3 regions of the Pseudomonas sp. AK106 genome follow, and region 1 is predicted to be linked to each of the others. Evidence: predicted binding sites of a transcription regulator. Region 1 holds the regulator's gene; each other region holds the start of a gene.
The links. Region 1 encodes FliA, which starts transcription of late flagellar genes. Its sites were predicted from a motif close to CTAAAGTTTNNNNNNNNNNNGCCGNTAA; they were not measured.

Region 1 (6,715 bases):
TTCACCACGTCCATGCCCACGCCACGCCCGGACACATCGGAAATCTCGGTCTTGGTCGAGAAGCCCGGTGCGAAGATCAGGTTGTAGCAGTCGGTGTCGCTGAGGCGATCCGCTGCGTCCTTGTCCATCACGCCACGCTTGACCGCGATCGCACGCAGGACCGCAGGGTCCATGCCTTTGCCGTCATCGGAAATCGACAGCAGGATGTGATCGCCTTCCTGTTCGGCCGAGAGAATCACACGACCGTTCCGGGCCTTGCCCGACGCCTCGCGCTCTTCAGGCGACTCGATACCGTGGTCGACCGCGTTGCGCACCAAGTGGACCAGCGGGTCGGCCAGGGCTTCGACGAGGTTTTTGTCCAGGTCGGTTTCTTCACCCACCAGTTCAAGGCTGATTTCTTTCTTCAACTGACGCGCCAGATCGCGAACCAGTCGCGGGAAGCGACCGAACACTTTCTTGATCGGCTGCATGCGGGTCTTCATGACCGCGGTCTGCAGGTCAGCAGTCACCACGTCCAGATTGGACACGGCCTTGGACATGGCTTCATCGGCGCTGTTGGCGCCCAGGCGCACCAGGCGGTTACGCACCAGCACCAGTTCACCGACCATGTTCATGATTTCGTCCAGCCGCGCGGTGTCGACGCGCACGGTGGTTTCGGCTTCAGCCGGCGGTTTTTCGCTGGCCGCCGGAGCAGCAGCACGCGCCGGAGCAGGCGCAGAGGCAGGCGTCGCTTTGGCCGGTGCCGCCGCAGCAGGCGTCGGTTTGGCGGGTTCGGCTTTGGCCACGGGCTCAGGCTTGTTGACCGGTGCAGCAGGCGCAGCCGGTGCCGCGGCGGCCACCGCAGGTTCGAACTTGCCTTTGCCGTGCAACTGGTCCAGCAGGTCTTCGAATTCGTTGTCGGTGATTTCGTCCGAGGCCGCCGCTTTCGACGGGGCCGCAGGTGCAACCGGCGCGGCAGGCGCAGCGGCAGCAGGAGCAGCATGAGCCGCGGCGTCAGGAGCAGCAGTACCAACGGCATCCGGCGAGAACGAGCCTTTGCCATGCAACTGATCCAGCAGCGACTCAAATTCGTCGTCAGTGATTTCGTCACTGGCCGGTGCGGCAGACGGCGTCACGGCCGCCGGCGGTTGCACGGCATCGACGGCGAACTGGCCTTTGCCATGCAACTGATCGAGGAGTGATTCGAATTCAGCGTCGGTGATTTCATCGCTGGCCGCAGCGCCCGCCGGTGTAGCGGGAGCCGCTGCGGCAGGTGCGGCTGCCGCAGGGGCAGAGGCAACCGGTGCAGGACCGCCCGCCGCTTGCGCCTTGACGGCGTTCAGCGAATCCAGAAGCTGTTCGAATTCAAGGTCGGTGATGTCTTCGGACGGCGCTTCAGCCACCGGCTCTTCGACCACCGGGGCTGCAGCCACTTCCTCTTGCGAAGCAGGCTCGGCCAGGCGAGCCAGCGCGGCCAGCAATTCAGGTGTGGCGGGGGTAACGCTGGAGCGCTCGCGCACTTGACCGAACATGCTGTTGACGGTGTCGAGTGCTTCAAGGACCACGTCCATGAGCTCCGAGTCGACGCGGCGTTCACCCTTGCGCAGGATGTCGAACACGTTCTCGGCGATATGACAGCATTCAACCAGCTCGTTGAGCTGGAGGAAGCCGGCGCCCCCTTTTACAGTGTGAAAACCGCGAAAAATTGCATTGAGCAGGTCCGCATCGTCCGGCCGGCTTTCCAGCTCGACCAACTGCTCTGACAACAGCTCGAGAATCTCGCCGGCCTCTACCAGAAAATCCTGAAGGATTTCTTCATCGGCGCCGAAGCTCATTGGGGGGTGCTCCTAAAATTAACCGTCAAACCGATCCGGAGGCTGCACTGACGGCCTGCGCGCATTGCTTTCGTCGAAGCATTGGCGCGCGGGTCCAGCAGCCACTTTCACAGAAAACCTGAAGACCGAGACAGAATGACCGAATCAGAATCCGAGGCTGGATAGCAGATCGTCAACATCATCCTGTCCGGATACAACGTCTTCACGTTTATCGGCATGAATCTGCGGACCTTCACCCTTGGAGTGAAGTTTTTCTTGTTCTTTTTGCTGACGGAACATTTCCTGGTCGTGCTCGATGCCCGCGAAGCGGTCCACCTGGCTCGCCATGAGCACCAGCTTGAGCAGATTGCGCTCGACTTCGGTGACCAGCGTGGTCACGCGCTTGATCACCTGACCGGTGAGGTCCTGGTAATCCTGAGCGAGCAGAATGTCGTTCAGGTGCGCGGAGACTTCGGTGGTCTCTTTCTCGCTGCGGGTCAGGAACACATCGACGCGGCGGGCCAGATCACGGAACTCTTCGGCGCTGATTTCGCGGCGCATGAAGCGTCCCCAATCGGCGCTCAACGCCTTGGCGTCGTCACTGAGCCCGTGCATCAACGGCGTGCTCTGCTCCACCAGGTCCATGGTCCGGTTGGCCGCGTTTTCGGTCAGCCTGACCACGTACGACAGCCGCTCGGTGGCGTCGGTGATCTGGGAGACCTCCTCGGCCTGGGGCATGTTCGGGTCGATCTGGAAGTTGACGATCGCGCTGTGCAGCTCGCGCGTCAGTTTGCCGACTTCCTGATACAGGCCGCGGTCGCGGGTCTGGTTAAGCTCATGGATCAGTTGCACGGCGTCGCCGAACTTGCCTTTTTCAAGGCTCGCGACCAGCTCTTGTGCGTGTTTCTTCAGGGTTGACTCAAAGTCACCCATTGTCGAATCTTTGGAATCCATAGCGCCCTCGCAGCGGACATCAGCTATTGACGCGCTCAAATATTTTTTCGATTTTTTCTTTGAGCACTTGCGCGGTGAACGGCTTCACCACGTAGCCGTTCACACCGGCCTGAGCGGCTTCGATGATCTGCTCGCGCTTGGCTTCGGCAGTCACCATCAGCACCGGCAGACTGCGCAGACGCTCGTCGGCACGCACCTGACGCAACAGGTCGATGCCGGACATGCCCGGCATGTTCCAGTCAGTGACGAGGAAGTCAAAAGCGCCGCTTTGCAGCATGGGCAATGCGGTGAGTCCGTCATCTGCTTCGGCCGTGTTGGTGAACCCAAGGTCACGCAACAGGTTTTTTATGATCCGCCGCATCGTTGAGAAGTCATCAACGATGAGGATTTTCATGTTCTTGTCCAATTCGACCTCCAAGCAGTCTTTAACGCGTTCAGCACCTGAACGCGCGTCCAATCAATACCGGCTGTGCCGAACATGAAAAAGGGATTTCAATCGACCGGAACGAGCGCAGCGAAACCGGATCATCTACGACCCGGTTCGACCGACTCCTGCCGTGTCTCTTTTGCTTCCCGCTCACGTCTTGCACAGCCGGTCTTACAAGCAAAACACGCAGGCCTCATGGCCTGCGCCTGATTCACGAACGTGCGCGCCACTCGCCAAGACGACCGCGCAACCGCGCCGCGCATTGACTGTGCAGCTGGCTGACACGCGATTCGCTGACCCCCAGGACCTCACCGATTTCCTTGAGGTTCAGCTCTTCGTCGTAGTACAGCGACAAGACCAGGCGTTCACGTTCGGGCAAGTTGGCGATCGCCTCGGCCAGCGCGGCCTGGAAGCGCTCGTCTTCCAGATCCCGCGACGGTTCGAGGGACTGGCTCGCGCCGTCCTCGTGCAGCCCTTCGTGTTCGCCGTCCTGCAACAGGTCGTCGAAACTGAACAGGCGGCTGCCCAGGGTATCGTTCAAAATCCCGTAGTAATCGTCGAGACTCAATTCAAGTTCGGCAGCAACCTCGTGATCTTTAGCGTCACGGCCGGTTTTTGCTTCGATTGCACGAATCGCGTCGCTGACCATGCGCGTGTTGCGGTGGACCGAGCGCGGTGCCCAGTCCCCCTTGCGCACTTCGTCGAGCATCGCGCCACGGATACGAATACCCGCGTACGTCTCGAAACTGGCCCCTTTGGTGGAGTCGTATTTGGTCGAGACTTCAAGCAAGCCAATCATGCCCGCCTGAATCAAATCCTCGACCTGCACACTGGCCGGCAGACGCGCCAGCAAGTGGTAGGCGATTCGTTTGACCAGCGGTGCATAACGCTCGATCAGCTCATACTGGGAGTCTTTGGACGATTTGCTGTACATGCGATAGCCACTTGCTGTCATGAGACGGGCCCTGCGCTGGTGTGATGCACGAGGCGTTCTACGAAAAATTCCAGGTGACCGCGCGGGTTCGCCGGCAGCGGCCAGGTGTCGACTTTCTGCGCGATGGCCTTGAACGCCAGGGCACATTTGGAACGCGGAAACGCTTCGTACACGGCGCGCTGTTTCTGCACGGCCTTGCGTACGCATTCGTCGTACGGCACGGCGCCTACATACTGCAGGGCCACGTCGAGAAAACGGTCGGTGACTTTCGTCAGCTTGGCGAAGAGGTTGCGCCCTTCCTGCGGGCTCTGGGCCATGTTGGCCAGGACGCGGAAGCGGTTCATGCCGTAATCGCGGTTGAGCAGTTTGATCAGGGCGTAGGCGTCGGTGATCGACGTGGGCTCGTCGCACACCACCAGCAGCACTTCCTGGGCGGCGCGGACAAAGCTCACGACCGACTCGCCGATGCCGGCGGCCGTATCAATGACCAGCACATCGAGGTTGTCGCCGATGTCACTGAAAGCCTGAATCAGCCCGGCATGCTGCGCCGGGGTCAGGTGGACCATGCTCTGGGTGCCCGATGCCGCCGGCACGATGCGTACGCCGCCCGGGCCCTGCAGCAGGACATCGCGCAGCTCGCACCGCCCTTCGATGACGTCAGCCAGGGTGCGCTTGGGGGTCAGACCCAACAATACGTCGACGTTGGCCAGACCCAGATCGGCGTCCAGCAGCATGACGCGACGTCCCAGCTCGGCCAGCGCCAGTGAAAGATTCACTGAAACGTTGGTCTTGCCTACGCCACCTTTGCCACCGGTCACCGCGATAACCTGTACGGGATGCATGCTGCCCATGTTAATTGTTTACCTTGTCTTGCTTAGACCTAAGCCACATGTCGGGCTGCACGTTCAGTGCCTGAACAATGCCTGGCAGACCATCGATGCAGGAAAATTCCACTGTCATTTCTCTACCTAGCCCGCACGCTTGCCGGTGCTGTGATAAAGATCCGCAAACATATCCGCCATCGCTTCCTCGCTAGGCTCTTCCTGCATCTGCACACTCACAGCCCGGCTCACCAATTGGTGCCGACGCGGCAAATGCAGATCATCCGGTATCCGTGGGCCATCCGTGAGATAGGCCACAGGCAGTTCGTGTGTCACGGCCAGGCTGAGCACTTCGCCGAGGCTGGCCGTTTCGTCGAGCTTGGTCAGGATGCACCCGGCCAGGCCGCAACGTTTGTAACTGTGATAAGCCGCTGACAACACCTGCTTCTGGCTGGTTGTTGCCAGCACCAGGTAGTTGCGCGCCTTGATGCCACGGCCGGCGAGGGTTTCCAGTTGCAGACGCAGTGCCGGATCGCTGGCTTGCAGGCCGGCGGTGTCGATCAACACCACGCGCTTGCGCAACAGCGGCTCCAGCGCCTGTGCCAGGGACTGGCCCGGGTCGACGTGGGTGACCGGTACATTGAGGATCCGGCCCAGGGTTTTAAGCTGTTCCTGAGCGCCAATGCGGAAACTGTCCATGCTCACCAGCGCGATATTTTGCGCGCCGTATTTCAACACATATCGGGCCGCCAGTTTAGCCAGCGTGGTGGTTTTACCCATGCCGGCAGGGCCGACCATGGCAATCACACCGCCCTCCTCCAGTGGCTCGATGTCCGGCGTGGCAATCATGCGGGCCAGATGGGCCAGCAGCATGCGCCAGGTGTGAGCCTGATCACCGGATTCCGGGACCATCGCCAAGAGATCGCGAGACAGTGGGCCGGAGAGACCAACGCGTTGCAGACGGCGCCACAGGTTGGCCTGCTGCGGACGGCTGCCTTGCAGCTGGTTCCAGGCCAGCGAGCCCAGCTGGACTTCCAGCAGTTCGCGCAGGCCGTTCAATTCGGAGCGCATCGCTTCGTAGGCACGGTCGCCGACGGCAGGCTCGGCGTTGCGTTCGGCACGCTCGGCGGCAACAGCGGCGTGGACCGACGGGCGAAACGGTTCTTCCAGGGTCGGTTCGATCTGCTTGCTGTCATCCATCGCCAGACCGACGAACAACTGGCGATTGGCGACAGTGTCCAGCTCGCTGCGGTGGGTCAGCTCCGCCTGGGCGGTGACGATGCGCGACTGAGTCTTGCGCAGCTCTTCTTCGAGTTCGATGTTCGGCACACGGGGGGCCAGCGCAGACAACTTGTAGTCCAGGGCCGCGGTCAGTTCCACGCCGCCGGCGATCCGCCGGTTCCCGATGATGGCGGCTTCAGCGCCCAGCTCATCGCGAACCAGTTTCATGGCTTGTCGCATATCGGCGGCGAAAAAACGCTTAACTTGCATGACTCACTACCTCAGCCGTTAGGCCCGACAGTCGCTACGATGGTGACTTGCTTATTGTCAGGAATTTCCTGGTAAGCCAAAACATGCATATTCGGTACAGCCAACCGTCCAAAGCGAGACAACATGGCGCGAACCGGACCTGCGACCAACAAAATAACCGGCTGCCCCTGCATCTCCTGACGCTGCGCCGCTTCGATCAACGAGCGCTGAAGTTTCTCAGCCATGCTCGGTTCGAGGAGAACGCCTTCTTCCTGACCCTGACCTGCCTTCTGCAGACTATTTAGCAATATCTGTT
Region 2 (6,715 bases), 1.1 Mb from region 1:
TTAGCGGCGGCGAGGCTGCTTGGATTGAGGTCCATGAGGGTGATGCGGGTGTTCGGCGGCAGCTTGGCTTTCGCCAGGTAATAACCCGTGCCGACGCCGATATCCAGATGGTGGGCACGCACACTGGCGCGGAAGAACGGCAAAAGCACCTCATCGGTTGGGCAGCGCCAGGCATACCGATTGGAAATGCCCAACACCCAGGCGTCGTACAACGCTAACGTCAGGGGCGAATAAACCGCCGCACCTGCGGCACTGCTGTCGGTCATGGAGAAATCCCCTACGGCGATGGGTATCAGAAGACGATGAGAAGGCGACGAATCTTATACGTCGCCAGCCGTTCCTCTTTCAACCCACGGCGCAGGGTGCGGCATGATGGCGCGCATGCAATCGCGGGCCGATCACCCTCACGCTTCGCCTGCGCGGCTTACCCCAACCGGAATCTCGCGGTGTTGTCGCTCAAGGCCCGGCTGCCTTTGGTCAGGGTGTCTGCGGCATGATTTACCGCACGCGCACCGTCAAGCAAGCGGCCAGCGGCCTGATCCACCTGCTGAATATTGCCGCTAACCTCGTCCGCCGTCGCGGCCTGCTCTTCGACTGCGGTGGCGATCTGCGCCAGCGTGTCAGTAACGATCTGCACCGCGCTGGCGATCTCTTCCAGCCGCTCGCCCAAGCCGGTCACCGACTGCGCGTCACTCACCGCCTGACCACACGCCGCCTCCATCAGGCTAACGGCCTGGCTGACGGTCGACCGCAGGCTGTCCACGGTCCCGGCAATTTGCGCGGTGGAAGCCTGTGTCCGCTGGGACAAACTGCGCACCTCGTCAGCGACCACGGCGAAGCCACGGCCTTGCTCGCCCGCACGCGCCGCTTCAATGGCAGCATTGAGCGCCAGCAGGTTGGTCTGTTCGGCGATGCCGCGAATGGTGTCCACCACGGACTGGATCTGCTGCCCCTGCTCGCTGACCTTGCTCAACGCATTAGCAGTGTCGGTCAACTTCTGGTTCAGTTGCTGAATACTCGCCGTGGTGCGCTGACTGTCGCGGCTGCTGTCTTCGGCGATGCGTCGGGTGGCCTGGGCGCTGCCGGATGCGGCTTCGCAACTGCGGGCAACCCCCATGGACGTCGCGGCCAGCTCGGTGGCCGCAGCGGCGATCTGGCTGATCTGCTGTTGTTGATCTTCCACTTCGTTGAGCGTGCTGCCTGACTGCGCATTGAGGGTCAGCACCGCAGAGCCCAGTTGCTGGGTTTCGTGGTTGACACCCAAGAGACTGGTGCGCAGTTGCACCACCGCGACGTTGAGGGCGGTGCTGATGGCTGCGAGTTCGTCACGCCCCTGAACGGCGACCTCGACGCACAGATTGCCGTCACGCAGCGACTCGGCCAGGGTCGTGATGCCCTTGGCGCTGCGCTGGATCGATGCCTGGAGGCACATGAAGAGATACAGCGCCGCGAGCGCTAGAATGCTGAAAATCGCAGCGATCGGCACGAACTGCAGAGTGGACTGCTCATGGTAATAATCGAGCCGGCTGGTCAATGATGAGAGCGATTGCTTGCGTAAGGCCGCCAATCCATCGCTGACACCGTCGACGCTGCGCTCGAACGCAGCAGGGTCGAGCTTGATGCTGCCGCCGAACACGCCGTCGTCGAGCACTTTCAATTCGTTATCAAGGCGCTGAAGACTGTCTTCATACTGACGCGTCCAGACCTCCATGCCCGGGTACGCTTTCGATTTCAGCGAGCTCACGGCTTTGACCAGTTGATCACGGGCGTCACCGATGCGACTGCGCAGGTCGCGCATCTGAAGACGGCTCTGCAACGAGAACTGCCCTGATGCGATCGACGACTGGCCGATACTCGCCATCCGCCCTACTCGCTCGACCAGTTCCGGCGCCTGCTGTGTGGCGATTTGCATCAGCAAGTAGGTTTCAAGCCAGGGATCAAGGATCAAGCCGCTGTCCATGGCGATCTGTTCACGCAGACTCTGCAGCGCCGTAAGGGCAGAGGTAAAACGATCGTAGCCGTCCGGCCACCAGCCGACGCTGCGCAGAGATTCCGAATCCATGCCTTTGACCGAGGCCTGCAGCGCTTGATACCGCGTCATGATGTCCGCGCTGGCGTTCTGTGCCTTGAGTTCATCGCCCAAGGACGCCAGGGTGCGGGTCAGGTCAGGGTTGGCGGCATCCAGCGCGTTCATGGCTGCCTTCGCGGCCGGCGTCGGATCACGAAGAATGTCGGCAGCCTTCCAGCGCGCGGCGCGGTTGCGCTGTGCTGTCAGTTGCACATCCAGCGCATCGAGTGCCATGAGCTGGCGCACACCGGCTTGCTCCTGAGAAATCACCTCCAGCTTGCTGCGGTAATCCTGGCCGATCATCCACAGGCTGCCCGCGAGCGGCAAGATGAACAGAAAGAAGAGCACCTGAAACTTGCGCGCGAACCCGAGACGTCCGAGCAGGCGGATGCCTGGCGACAAAAGACTCTGCATAACCGACCACTCCTCACCGACAGACGCTGCGCGACGAATGATCATCGCTGCGCTGCCTTACATTTTTTACCGGCAAAATGCCATGTCTATGTTTTAAAAACGATAACCGCCCATCTTTTGAACGAGGGGCGCACTCAGACTTATCGAAATCCGCAGCCACCTAGCTCTATAACGGCAGCGTTACGGCAGGCATAAGCAAGAACCGGACCGATAGCACGAGGCCATCAAACCGGGCACGAGATCGAGGACAGTGCACGCTGAGTGCGCGAAAGTGGGGCAAAAGCACTCAGCGCGAGGAGTGAAACTGTCACCAGCGTGCAGGGATGAGAAAATGGTAGAAGAGCCGGGAGGCTAACCGATTGATCGCGTGGATAAATTTTTTCAAAGAGACGCTTGACACATATCCGATCTGAGCGAATAATGCGCGCCACTTGGCTACATAGCTCAGTTGGTTAGAGCATAGCATTCATAATGCTGGGGTCCGGGGTTCAAGTCCCTGTGTAGCCACCAAGTACCTCAACAAAGCCCGCCTTGTGCGGGCTTTGTTGTTTCTGGCGTTCTGTGCCTAAGGCGGGATCCCAAATCGCCGATAGCCCTGTACTGCATCTCGCAGTGCACGGAGGCAATATGAAAAAGATCGCTATCGCTGGACTGGTCGCTCTGCTTTCAATCGTTTCACTTTCCGCGTCGGCGTGTCCGAAAGGGACGCATCCAACAGGCGGGACGGGCTCACACCATAAAGGTGGCACCTGCGTGTAAGACTAGCCCGGCAATTGCCGGGCTTTTTGATTCCGTAGTCTGCGCGCATCCAACGCCAATCGCCCTGCGGTCCGGGCGAAGACGGCAATCCGTGACAACGGCGCCCTCGTCCAATAGATTACGCCCCTCGAAACGCCCCGAGCTTTTCGCGCCTCAACCCCAGTTAACGAAGCAGTGGATGTTCAATGTCTGATTCCCATACCGATCCGGCGGCAAACGCCGTGTCGTCGAAGCAAGCCTACGAAGAAGCCATCAACCTTTCACAACATGTGCCACAGGCCAAAACCATCAGCGAGATGGTGCTGGACGCATTCCAGAGCGCCAAGGAAAGCGACCAGATTCGCGATCTGCGCCTGGCCATACGCGCCGCCCATGACCGATTCGATGATGACCAGGCCTACGAGCTGATGGGTCAGCTTAAGCAGCTCAAGGACGCCGAAGCCGCCGACATGGCCGCGCTCGAAGACCTGAGCGCGAAGTTTCCGATCAGCCGGATTCTCTCCAGCTATAAAGACGACCCGAGTTTTCAGGAGCTCGTCTACAGCCTGGCGTTGAAGGTGCTCAATCAGACGCATCAAGCGGTCAGCAACCCGAGCGGCGGCAAGAGCAAAGCGGCGCGGCCGAAGAAGGAAGCCGAGGTTTTCGTCATCAGCAAGGACGGCGCCAGCGTCACCCTGCCCCTGCGCACGCCGCGCTCGAAAGCCAACGCGGACCGCGAAGCCTTTGAATTCCTCGGCTTCTCGTTCATCGGTGAAGGCGATGACGCCGAGCTGCAGAGCGAAGTGTTCGTGGACAAGGACGGCAACCAGCAGCCGGCCACGCGCAAAAACATTGTCAGCGCGATCCAGCAGCAAACTGCGTTTGAGGGATTCAGCGCCGTTCAGCAATAAGCTGCAGCCATAGGCGCGTCCATAAGCTCAACAGCAAGCTCAACACCCGCACCGGTGGCGATCGCAGCGCCATGATGTAACCTCAATGGCTGGCCACAGCGGTACCCACTGGCGGTCGCCGCCCTCGAGAGGTGTTGAGCAATGCAGATTCTTGGTGAAACGATCATCGGACAACGCGCTGTACAAGGTCAGGGCGGAGAAGTTTTCGCCCTCGCCGCCGCCACCGGTGAACCCCTGACGCCGTCGTTTAGTGCCAGCACGCTGGAGGATGTAAACGCTGCGTGTGAACTGGCCGAAGCGTCATTCGACCGTTATCGGCAACTGAGTGACGACCAGCGCGCCAGCTTCCTTGAAGCCATCGCCCAAGGCCTTGTGGATCTGGGCGATGTGCTGACCGAGCGCGTTCATGTCGAAAGCGGCCTGCCCAAGCCACGCCTGGAAGGCGAGCGGATGCGCACGGTCAATCAGCTGAAACTGTTTGCCAGTCTGCTGCGTGACGGACGCTGGCACGGTGCCGTGGTCGACACTGCGATGCCGGAGCGCCAACCACTGCCGCGCGCCGACCTGCGTCTGCGGCGCATCGGTCTTGGTCCGGTGGCGGTGTTCGGTGCGAGCAACTTCCCCCTTGCCTTCTCGGTTGCCGGCGGCGACACCGCTTCTGCGTTGGCGGCCGGCTGCCCGGTCATCGTCAAGGCGCACCCGGCCCACTTGGGCACCAGCGAACTGGTGGGACGCGTGATCCAGAAAGCGGCGCGCGACACCGGCATGCCGGAAGGCGTGTTCTCACTGCTGATCGACAAGGACATTGCTGTCGGCCAGGCGCTGGTCAGTCATCCCTTGATTCAAGCAGTGGGTTTCACTGGCTCGCGTCGTGGTGGTTTGGCGCTAGTGGCGGCCGCCCAGGCGCGTCCGGTGCCGATCCCGGTGTATGCCGAGATGAGCAGCATCAACCCGGTGTTCCTGCTGCCGGCTGCTTTGCTGGCCCGCGCCGAAACCATCGCCAAGGGGTTTGTCGAGTCGCTGGTCATGGGCGCCGGGCAGTTCTGTACCAACCCGGGCATCCTGCTGGCACTGGAAAGCGACGCGCTGGAAACATTCGTGTCGGCCTCGGCCAAGGCGCTGTCTGACAAGCTGCCGACCACCATGCTGACGCCGAACATCCACGGCGCTTACTGCAACGGCCTGAATAACCTGCACAGCGCATCCGGCGTGACGCTGGTGGCTGAAGGTCAGGAAGCCGACGGTTCATTCCAGGCCCGCCCGGCCTTGTTCCGCACCGACTCAGCCACATTCCTCGCCAACCCCGCGCTGGAGGACGAGAACTTCGGCCCAAGCGCGCTGCTGATTGTCTGCTCCGACGTCGCCGACCTGCAGAAGGTTGCTGCCAGCTTCGATGGGCAACTGACCGTGACGCTGCAGTTCGACGACGGCGACGAGGCGACCGCCCAGTCGCTGCTGCCGATCCTGGAACGCAAGGCGGGACGGATTCTGTTCAATGACTTCCCGACCGGCGTCGAAGTGAGCTATTCAATGGTCCATGGCGGCCCGTTCCCGGCAACCTCCGACAGCCGCAGCACTTCGGTGGGCGCAACGGCCATTGATCGTTTCCTGCGCCCTGTTTGTTATCAGAACGTGCCGGACTCGCTGCTGCCTCCTGCGTTGAAAGCCAGCAATCCGTTGAAGACCTGGCGTCTGGTCAACGGCGAGCTGTCAAAGGACTGAGCGGCATCAACGCCGGCCATTGAAGCTGCTTCACCGCGCGCCTTCCAATCCGGGGCGCGCGCTTCCAAGCCGGGCGTGGGTCAGTCAGCGGATCGCTGCAGCACCTTGCCGTCCACCCCATCACCGATTACCAGAAAATGCCCGCCCGCCACATGGTGAAGGGTGCGCAGCGCGTCATGCCCCTCGAAATGCCAGTGCCCTTCGGAGAACACGCGTTCATCCGCCCACGCCGCAACCACTTCGCCGATGAACAGGTCGTGGGCGCTCTGATTATGTGGCTCGGGAATCAATCTGCACTCCAGCCAGCCTGCGCAACCTTCCAGCAGCGGCGCTTCAACGTGGGAGCCCGCGAAGGTCTCCAGTCCATACGCTTTGAATTTATCCAGGCCTTGCTCATGGGAGATGTCCAGCCCTGAGGTCGAGCCAACCGTTTCAACAATATCGATCTGGCTGAGGGTCGGCACGTTGATTACAAACGTCCCGGAGCCCTCGAGCAACTGCCGCGTCCAGACGGACTTATCCAGCACAACCGTGACTTTCGGCGGCTGGAAATCCAGCGGCATCGCCCACGCTGCCGCCATGATGTTGCGTTGCCCGTCGTGGGCAGCGCTGATCAAGACCGTCGGACCGTGGTTGAGCAAGCGGTAGCATTTGGCGAGGGGTACCGGACGCCGGTGAGAAACAGTCATGGCAATCATCCTGGCAACGAGAAAAGTCATCGAAAACTACAGGGTTTCTTGTGCCGGGGAAACGCCACCCTCCCCAGGGCGATGGAAACTGTCGCCTCCCTGAACTTCACCCAAATCACACTTTGCAGATCACGCTAAAGGTGATGTAATACTATAACAAATTATTTCAGGCA
Region 3 (6,715 bases), 640 kb from region 1:
TCAGGCAATCCTGCGCCCGGTCCTTGCCCGCTTTCATCTGGTCAACGGCCGCGTTGGTCGCCAGTTGCAGCTGCTGGATGATCCGCTGGATTTCCGCGGTGGAGTTCTGAGTGCGTGAAGCCAGGGTTCTCACTTCATCCGCGACCACAGCAAAGCCACGGCCCTGCTCACCGGCGCGGGCGGCTTCGATGGCGGCATTGAGGGCAAGCAGGTTGGTCTGGTCGGCGATGTTGCGGATCACTTCAATGACCCCGCCGATCTCCTGGCTGTGCAGCGCGAGGGCCGCGACCTTTTGCGCGCTGAGGTCGACTTCGCCGGCCAGTGCTTCGATGGTCTGGCGGGTCTGCTGCATGACGCCCAGGCCTTTGCCGGATGCCTGGCTGGCCTGTTCCGCTGCACGCGCCGCGCCTTCGGTGTTCTGGGCGACGTCGGCGACACTGGCGGTCATTTCGTTGATGGCGGTGGCAACCTGCTCGGTTTCGCCTTGCTGGGCGTTCATCGACACTTTGGCGCGGTCGATGGATGCACTCAGGCGGGTCGCGGCGTCGGATACCGAGCGCGAACTGCGCTCGACCTGGGCGAGGGATTCACCAAACGCCTGGACCATGTGATTCAAGCCGGTGCCGATGTCGGCCATTTCGTCTTTGCCCGCCACGTTGACACGGGCGGTGAGGTCGCCCTGGGCGATACGACGGGTGGCGCTCAACATGGCTTCCATGGCTTGGCGCATCGCGCTATAGATACCGCTGAACGCATAAATCAGCAGCAGACCGGCGATGGCGAACATCGCCAGCATGGCGGTGCGTTCGGCCGACTTGTCGTGAACCCGTTGTTCCAGCACCGCCGACAGCGCTGCCTGCAAGGCGTCCTGCGCCTTATACAGCTCGGCCACCACGGCGTTGCCTTTGGTCGGCAGGCCCTGCATCCCGGTGATGGTGTTCTGTGGTGAGGTGATCAAGGTTTGCAGGTCACTGCGAAAGCTGTCCAGGCTGGACAGCCCGCTGCTGACGGGGGACTGGATGCGATCGGCGAGGGCTGTTTCCTTACGGCGCAGCAGGTTGAGGCTCTGCAGCAGCTCCTGGCGAATCTGGGTTTCTTGCTTGAGCAGCGATTTGATCGTGCCACGGGTGGCGTCGGTCAGCGGTTGCCCTTCATGCAGACCACTGGCCAGACCGCGCAACTGGCCGACGACGTTGATCTGGCGTGGCAGTCGCAGGGTGCTCTGATCGATCAGGAACAGCGAGGCGTAGTCTTCGTCCAGCACCATCCCGGAGGTGGCGGAGATGAAGTAGATGAAGTTCAGCGTCTGGGTCATCTGATCGCTCCATGCATCGAACAGGGTCGCTTGATCGGCACCGGCTTTAGTCTGGCTGATCAGCCCTTCTGCGCCGGAGCGCAGGCGCTGCACGCGGTCGGCTGTTTCCAGCTCGACGGTGAACTGGCGGTCCGTGGCTTCCAGCTTGGTGTAGGCATCCAGGAGTTTGGTCTGATTGGCGGCGAGGTCAGCCTGGGCTGTCTCATCCCCGCTGAGCAGGCGGTTGGTCAATGCCCGCTGCAGCATCGACAGGCGCAGTACGGGGGTGACGTCCATCAGGTAACGCTGGCCGACTTCTTCGGAGTGGATGTTATCAATGCTGGCGTTGAGCTGATGCAGCAGGCGCGCGCCCAACAGCCCCAGTGGGAGCAAAACGATGATGGCGAGCAGTGCGAATTTGGCAGGAAAGCGCAGTCGGTTGGTCAGGTACACGGCAGGGGAAAGAATATTCATACTGTTCTCAAAGCCCCGAAGCGGGGCGATTGGGTTGTTGTCGGTGAGAACGGTCCTTTTTCTCGGGTCGGAGTGCGGTGACGACGTCTCTGGGAGGAGAAGGCGCTATGGCTGATTGCGCCTCGCTCCAGTCCATCTGTCGGCCGGTATGGTATTAACTTTATAAAAACTTATACAACAATATATATTTGTACAGCTTTGGAACTGAACCGATTAAGTGATGTCTTTGTGATATCAGTCTTTCTCAGCTCAGCCGAACTCTGTTTTGCCCCTGATCGTCGGTCATTGACCACCCGTCATGATCCTGAGCGGGCAATGATGGCCATGAGATATCATCTAACCCGTATTTTTAGAACGGAGGGCGCACGCCATGAACTGTTCGCTGGAAATTGAGCAGAAGCGCCTGTCCGCGGTTCACGCTTTGCAATGGCTCGAAACCGCTCACAGCGAGGATTTCGACCGCCTGTGCCGCTTGGCTGCCGCGCACTTTCGCGTGCCGACGGTGCTGGTGTCCCTGGTGGAAAAAGATCGGCAGTGGTTTCCGGGCCGTGTGGGGTTTGACGCGAGTCAGACGCCCATAGAGCAGTCATTCTGCCGCTACACCATCCAGAACGCCGAAGTCATGGTGGTCAATGACGCTCGCCTGGATCCGCGCTTTGTCGACAACGCGCTGGTCACCCAGCCTGATGGCATCCGTTTCTACGCCGGTGCCCCGTTGTGTAATCACCACGGTGATGTGCTCGGCAGCTTTTGCCTGATCGACACTGTCCCTCGCACGCTTCAGCCCGACGAAGTGGCTGTCCTCGAAGATTTTGCGCAACTGGTCATGGGCCAGGTCGAACAATGCCAGGCGATGCGCTACCGCCACCCGGTCAGCCGCCTGCCGAATTTGCAGCAGTTCTTGCTGGACACCCAGGACGTTGCGGTCACCGGGAGTCAGGTGCGGCTGATGGTGGTGATCCGCACCCAGCCGATGGCGAGCGCTGCGGATGTCAGCGTGAACAGCAACCTGGATGCGCAACAGACGCGCCGCGATATGGCCAACTGCCTGCGTCGCCGTCTGGATGGGATTGCTGAGCTGTATCACGTCAGCGACCTGGATTTCTGCCTGCAGATGAGCTGCGAGCGCTCTCGCCGGGATGACCTGGTTCGCATGCTGTTGGCGGTGATCACCGAGCCTTTCACCCATCAGCAGGTGGCCGTGGGGCTGGCGTGCTGTGACGATGGTCAGAACTCCGCCGCTGCGCTCATGGGCAAAGCGACCCACGCGGCGGGCAGGGCCGTCTATCGGCAGGTGCCGTGGGCGGCGTATGACGAGGCGGAGGATTGCGCCCAGCGTCGCGCCTTGACCCTGCTCAATGAACTCGCCGACGCGCTGGTCAGTGGCGACATCTTTCTGGAGTACCAGCCACGTTTCAGCTTGCAGGATGGCCGCCTGCTCAGCGTCGAGGCGCTGATTCGCTGGACCCATCCGATGCTCGGCAAGATCGGGCCGGATGAGTTCATTCCGTTGATCGAGGGCGCCGGCAGGATCAGCACCGTGACCCGCTGGGTCATCGACCGGGCGCTGACCGACCTCAGCGGCTGGATCGACGATGAAGTGCGGCTGTCGCTCAACCTGTCGCCGCTGGACTTCTCCGACCTGGACATCGCCCTGACGTTGCAGAGCGCCTGCGAAAAACACGGCGTTGCACCCGCACGGTTGGAAGTCGAGATCACCGAAGGCGAGTGGATTCGTGCCGACAAACGCGTCATCGCGCAGCTCACCCGCATTCGCGAGCTGGGCGTTGACGTGGCCATCGACGATTTCGGCGCGGGCTACAGCAACTTTGCCTATCTGCACGAGATCCCGGCCAATATCCTCAAGCTGGACAAATCCCTGGTGACGGACCTGGAGAGCAACCCGCGCAACCGCATCATCGCCCGGTCCGTGCTGCACCTGGCCAGTGAACTGGGTTATCGCACCGTCGCGGAAGGCGTCGAAACCTTTCGCTGCATGAGCCTGGTCCGTGATTTCGGCTGCGAAGAAGCCCAGGGCTATTTCCTGAGCCGGCCGCTGAAGCTGCAACAGCTTAAGCAGCAGTGCCAGAACATTGCGCTGACGTTTACCCCTGAACCGTCGAACGCGCAGATTTATGCGGATCTGGGTGATACGGATCAGGTGATAGAAGCGGCGTGACGCCGGCCGGGTTTCCATTGCAGGACCGGCTCCAGCCGGGAAGAGGCCAGCGTGAACACCCACAATTTTGCGTTGTGACGCCTGACGCCTTCCCGGCTAAAGCCGGTCCTACGGTCGAGGTCGCAGCCACACTCACTGCATGCATGGGTTTTAGTGGGTGCTGCTTCAGCCAATCTTGCCGGATGCACGCGCTGCTTTTAGTAGGACCGGCTTCAGCCGGGAAGAGGCCGGCGTGAACACCCACAATTTTGCGGTGTGACGCCTGACGCCTTCCCGGCTAAAGCCGGTCCTACGGTCGCGGTCGCAGCCACCCTCACAGCATGCATGGGTTTTAGTGGGTGCTGCTTCAGCCAATCTCGCTGGACGGATGCGATTCTTCTAGTAGGACCGGTTTTAGCCGGGAAGAGGCCAGCGTGAACATCCTCAATTTTGCGGTGTGACGCCTGACGCCTTCCCGGCTAAAGCCGGTCCTACGGTCGAGGTCGCAGCCAATCATGCTGGATGCACGCGATGCTTTTAGTAGGACCGGCTTTAGCCGGGAAGAGGCCAGCGTGAACACCCTCATTTCTGCAGTGTGACGCATGACGCCTTCCCGGCTAAAGCCTGTCCTACGGTCGAGGTCGCAGCCACCTCACAGCATGCATGGGTTTTAGTGGGTGCTGCTTCAGCCAATCTCGCTGGACGCACGCGCTGCTTTTAGTGGGACCGGCTTCAGCCGGGAAGAGGCCAGCGTGAACAACCACAATTTTGCGGTGTGACGCCTCATGCTTTCCCGGCTAAAGCCAGCCCTACGGTCGCGGTCGCAGCCACCCTCACTGCATGCACGCGATGCTTTTAGTGGGACCGGCTTCAGCCGGGAAGAGGCCAGCGTGAACACCCTCAATTTTGCGGCGTGACGCCTGACGCCTTCCCGGCTAAAGCCGGTCCTACGGTCGGCGTCAACGCCAGTCCTGTCCCTATCAAGGCCGGTCCCACTGATCGAGCGTGATTACTCGCCCGTTACCGGCGTTGGCTGGATGATTTCGACCCAGTAGCCATCCGGGTCCTTGATGAAGGCCAGGCTTTTCATGCGGCCGTCGGTCAGGCGTTTCTGGAAGTCCACGCCCAGTTCTTCGAAGCGCGCACAGGCGGCGTGTATGTCCGGCACCGAGATGCAGATATGACCGAAGCCGCGCGGGTCGGTGTTGCCGTTGTGATAGGAAAACTCAGGGTCTTTCTCGGTGCCGTGGTTGTGGGTCAGCTCGAGGACACCGGGAATGCCTTTCATCCAGACGTTACGCTCGGCGTCGTCCTGCGGGATCTGTGCTTTGTCGACCAGCGCCAAGAAGTACAGGCTGAATTCGGCTTCCGCGAAGTGGCGCTTTTCCACCAGGCTGAAGCCCAGCACGCGGGTATAGAAGTCCAGGGAAGCGGTGGCGTCCTTGACCCGCAACATGGTGTGGTTGAACACGAATTGTGCGGTCGAGGCGTCCGGGGTGGCCGTGACGCCGGGGAAAGTGTTCAGGTCGTGCAGACTCATGGTTGTCTCCGGGTTAACGCTAAAATGTTGCGTAATGATACGGGCTCATGGCTGACGCGCCAAACCGAAGGCGCATAAAACGCGGCTTCCGGCTTGTAGACACTGCATGACCAGCCCACACTTTGCGGCTCGACCTTCAGGTACCGCCCATGCATCTCTTATTGCGCTCATGCGCCCGCGTTGCTTTCTGTTTCGTGCTGATGATTCCGGGCGTCGCGTCTTCAGCTGACGCCATGATCATCTGGCCCGAAGGCTGGGACGTTGAAGCCTTGCCCCAGCCGCCGGCGAGCGAAGGCCAGCCCGCCGTGCAACTACGACAGCGTGCGGTCAAAAACGATCAGAACGGTGATCCGGCCATGGTCGTGGAGCTGACCCAGACGCAGCTGCAGCCCGGCCATTCGGTCAACGTACAGGGCGTGCTGCTGGCCATGCGCAAGGCGGTTCAGGTCAATTTTGCCCGCGGCGGTTTTCAGAGTGTCTGCACGCGGATGAAGGACAGCACGCTGAGCGACATTCCAGCCATGGAAACCACGTGCACCATCACCCAGAACGGCAATCACGTCATGACCCAGACGCTGGTGGCGGCGGCCAATCCCGAGTTGGCGTGGTCGTTGTCGTATGCCGGCTCGGCGGAAGGCTACGCGGCCCATAAAGAGGAGGTGTTGCAGATCAGGAATGGTCTGCGGCTGGGAGCGGCGCCGTAGATCAAGGCGGGGTCTGGACAAATCGCGGGCATAAAGAAGCCCGCCGAAGCGGGCATTGGGGCGCTAATCCTTTAGCAGCCTCTATCCTCTACAAACCGGTGTGAAAAAAATGTGAAGCTCACAAGCCATTCAGCTGCAGAGGGAAAATTCATCTGTGGCTGCATGAAGGCTCATGGCCAGCTTTAACACTCACTCAGTGCTGTTTGACGGGATTAATAACGCTTAAGAGACTCAACGGTTGAGCATGCTATAAGCCTGCCGAGTATTGAAAGCGATATATGCCATTAATACGAATCTGTTCAGCTAATTGTCAGGTTCAATATTCAACACCCGTCCCACACTCGCACGCATTATTTAAAATACGCAGGGCGCGGGTCGCGATCATTTGCGTTTAAAGCACTTGTTTCATGTCCTTTTCCCTGCACTTGCAGAGAAGCCCCGCGGGCAGAGCTTCCTCTCGATGTTGCAGATCAATCTTGCAGGCCTGTGTTCTAGGGAGCAGGGGATTAGCGGCCGCGCAACCAGGAGTCAACGGATTCAGCGCC

Region 2: M1E04_RS03650 (methyl-accepting chemotaxis protein) is a predicted target of FliA. The motif match lies at 2,651-2,678, and genes of this name have one in related genera.
Region 3: M1E04_RS11380 (methyl-accepting chemotaxis protein) is a predicted target of FliA. The motif match lies at 1,905-1,932, and genes of this name have one in related genera.

What each region holds. Positions count from the first base shown of each region.
Region 1 is NZ_CP096426.1:1,877,137-1,883,851, reverse strand. It holds gene M1E04_RS08585 (chemotaxis protein CheA) at 1-1,814, opposite strand, end outside; gene M1E04_RS08580 (protein phosphatase CheZ) at 1,959-2,747, opposite strand; gene M1E04_RS08575 (chemotaxis response regulator CheY) at 2,767-3,141, opposite strand; gene fliA (RNA polymerase sigma factor FliA) at 3,386-4,129, opposite strand; gene fleN (flagellar synthesis regulator FleN) at 4,126-4,959, opposite strand; gene flhF (flagellar biosynthesis protein FlhF) at 5,077-6,420, opposite strand; gene flhA (flagellar biosynthesis protein FlhA) at 6,432-6,715, opposite strand, start outside.
Region 2 is NZ_CP096426.1:805,017-811,731, reverse strand. It holds gene M1E04_RS03655 (class I SAM-dependent methyltransferase) at 1-266, opposite strand, end outside; gene M1E04_RS03650 (methyl-accepting chemotaxis protein) at 425-2,482, opposite strand; tRNA gene M1E04_RS03645 (tRNA-Met) at 2,916-2,992, shown strand; gene M1E04_RS03640 (hypothetical protein) at 3,427-4,131, shown strand; gene M1E04_RS03635 (aldehyde dehydrogenase (NADP(+))) at 4,273-5,853, shown strand; gene M1E04_RS03630 (flavin reductase family protein) at 5,934-6,542, opposite strand.
Region 3 is NZ_CP096426.1:2,522,034-2,528,748, forward strand. It holds gene M1E04_RS11380 (methyl-accepting chemotaxis protein) at 1-1,768, opposite strand, end outside; gene M1E04_RS11385 (sensor domain-containing diguanylate cyclase) at 2,139-3,947, shown strand; gene gloA (lactoylglutathione lyase) at 4,936-5,466, opposite strand; gene M1E04_RS11395 (DUF4946 domain-containing protein) at 5,667-6,170, shown strand; gene M1E04_RS11400 (histone-like nucleoid-structuring protein, MvaT/MvaU family) at 6,677-6,715, opposite strand, start outside.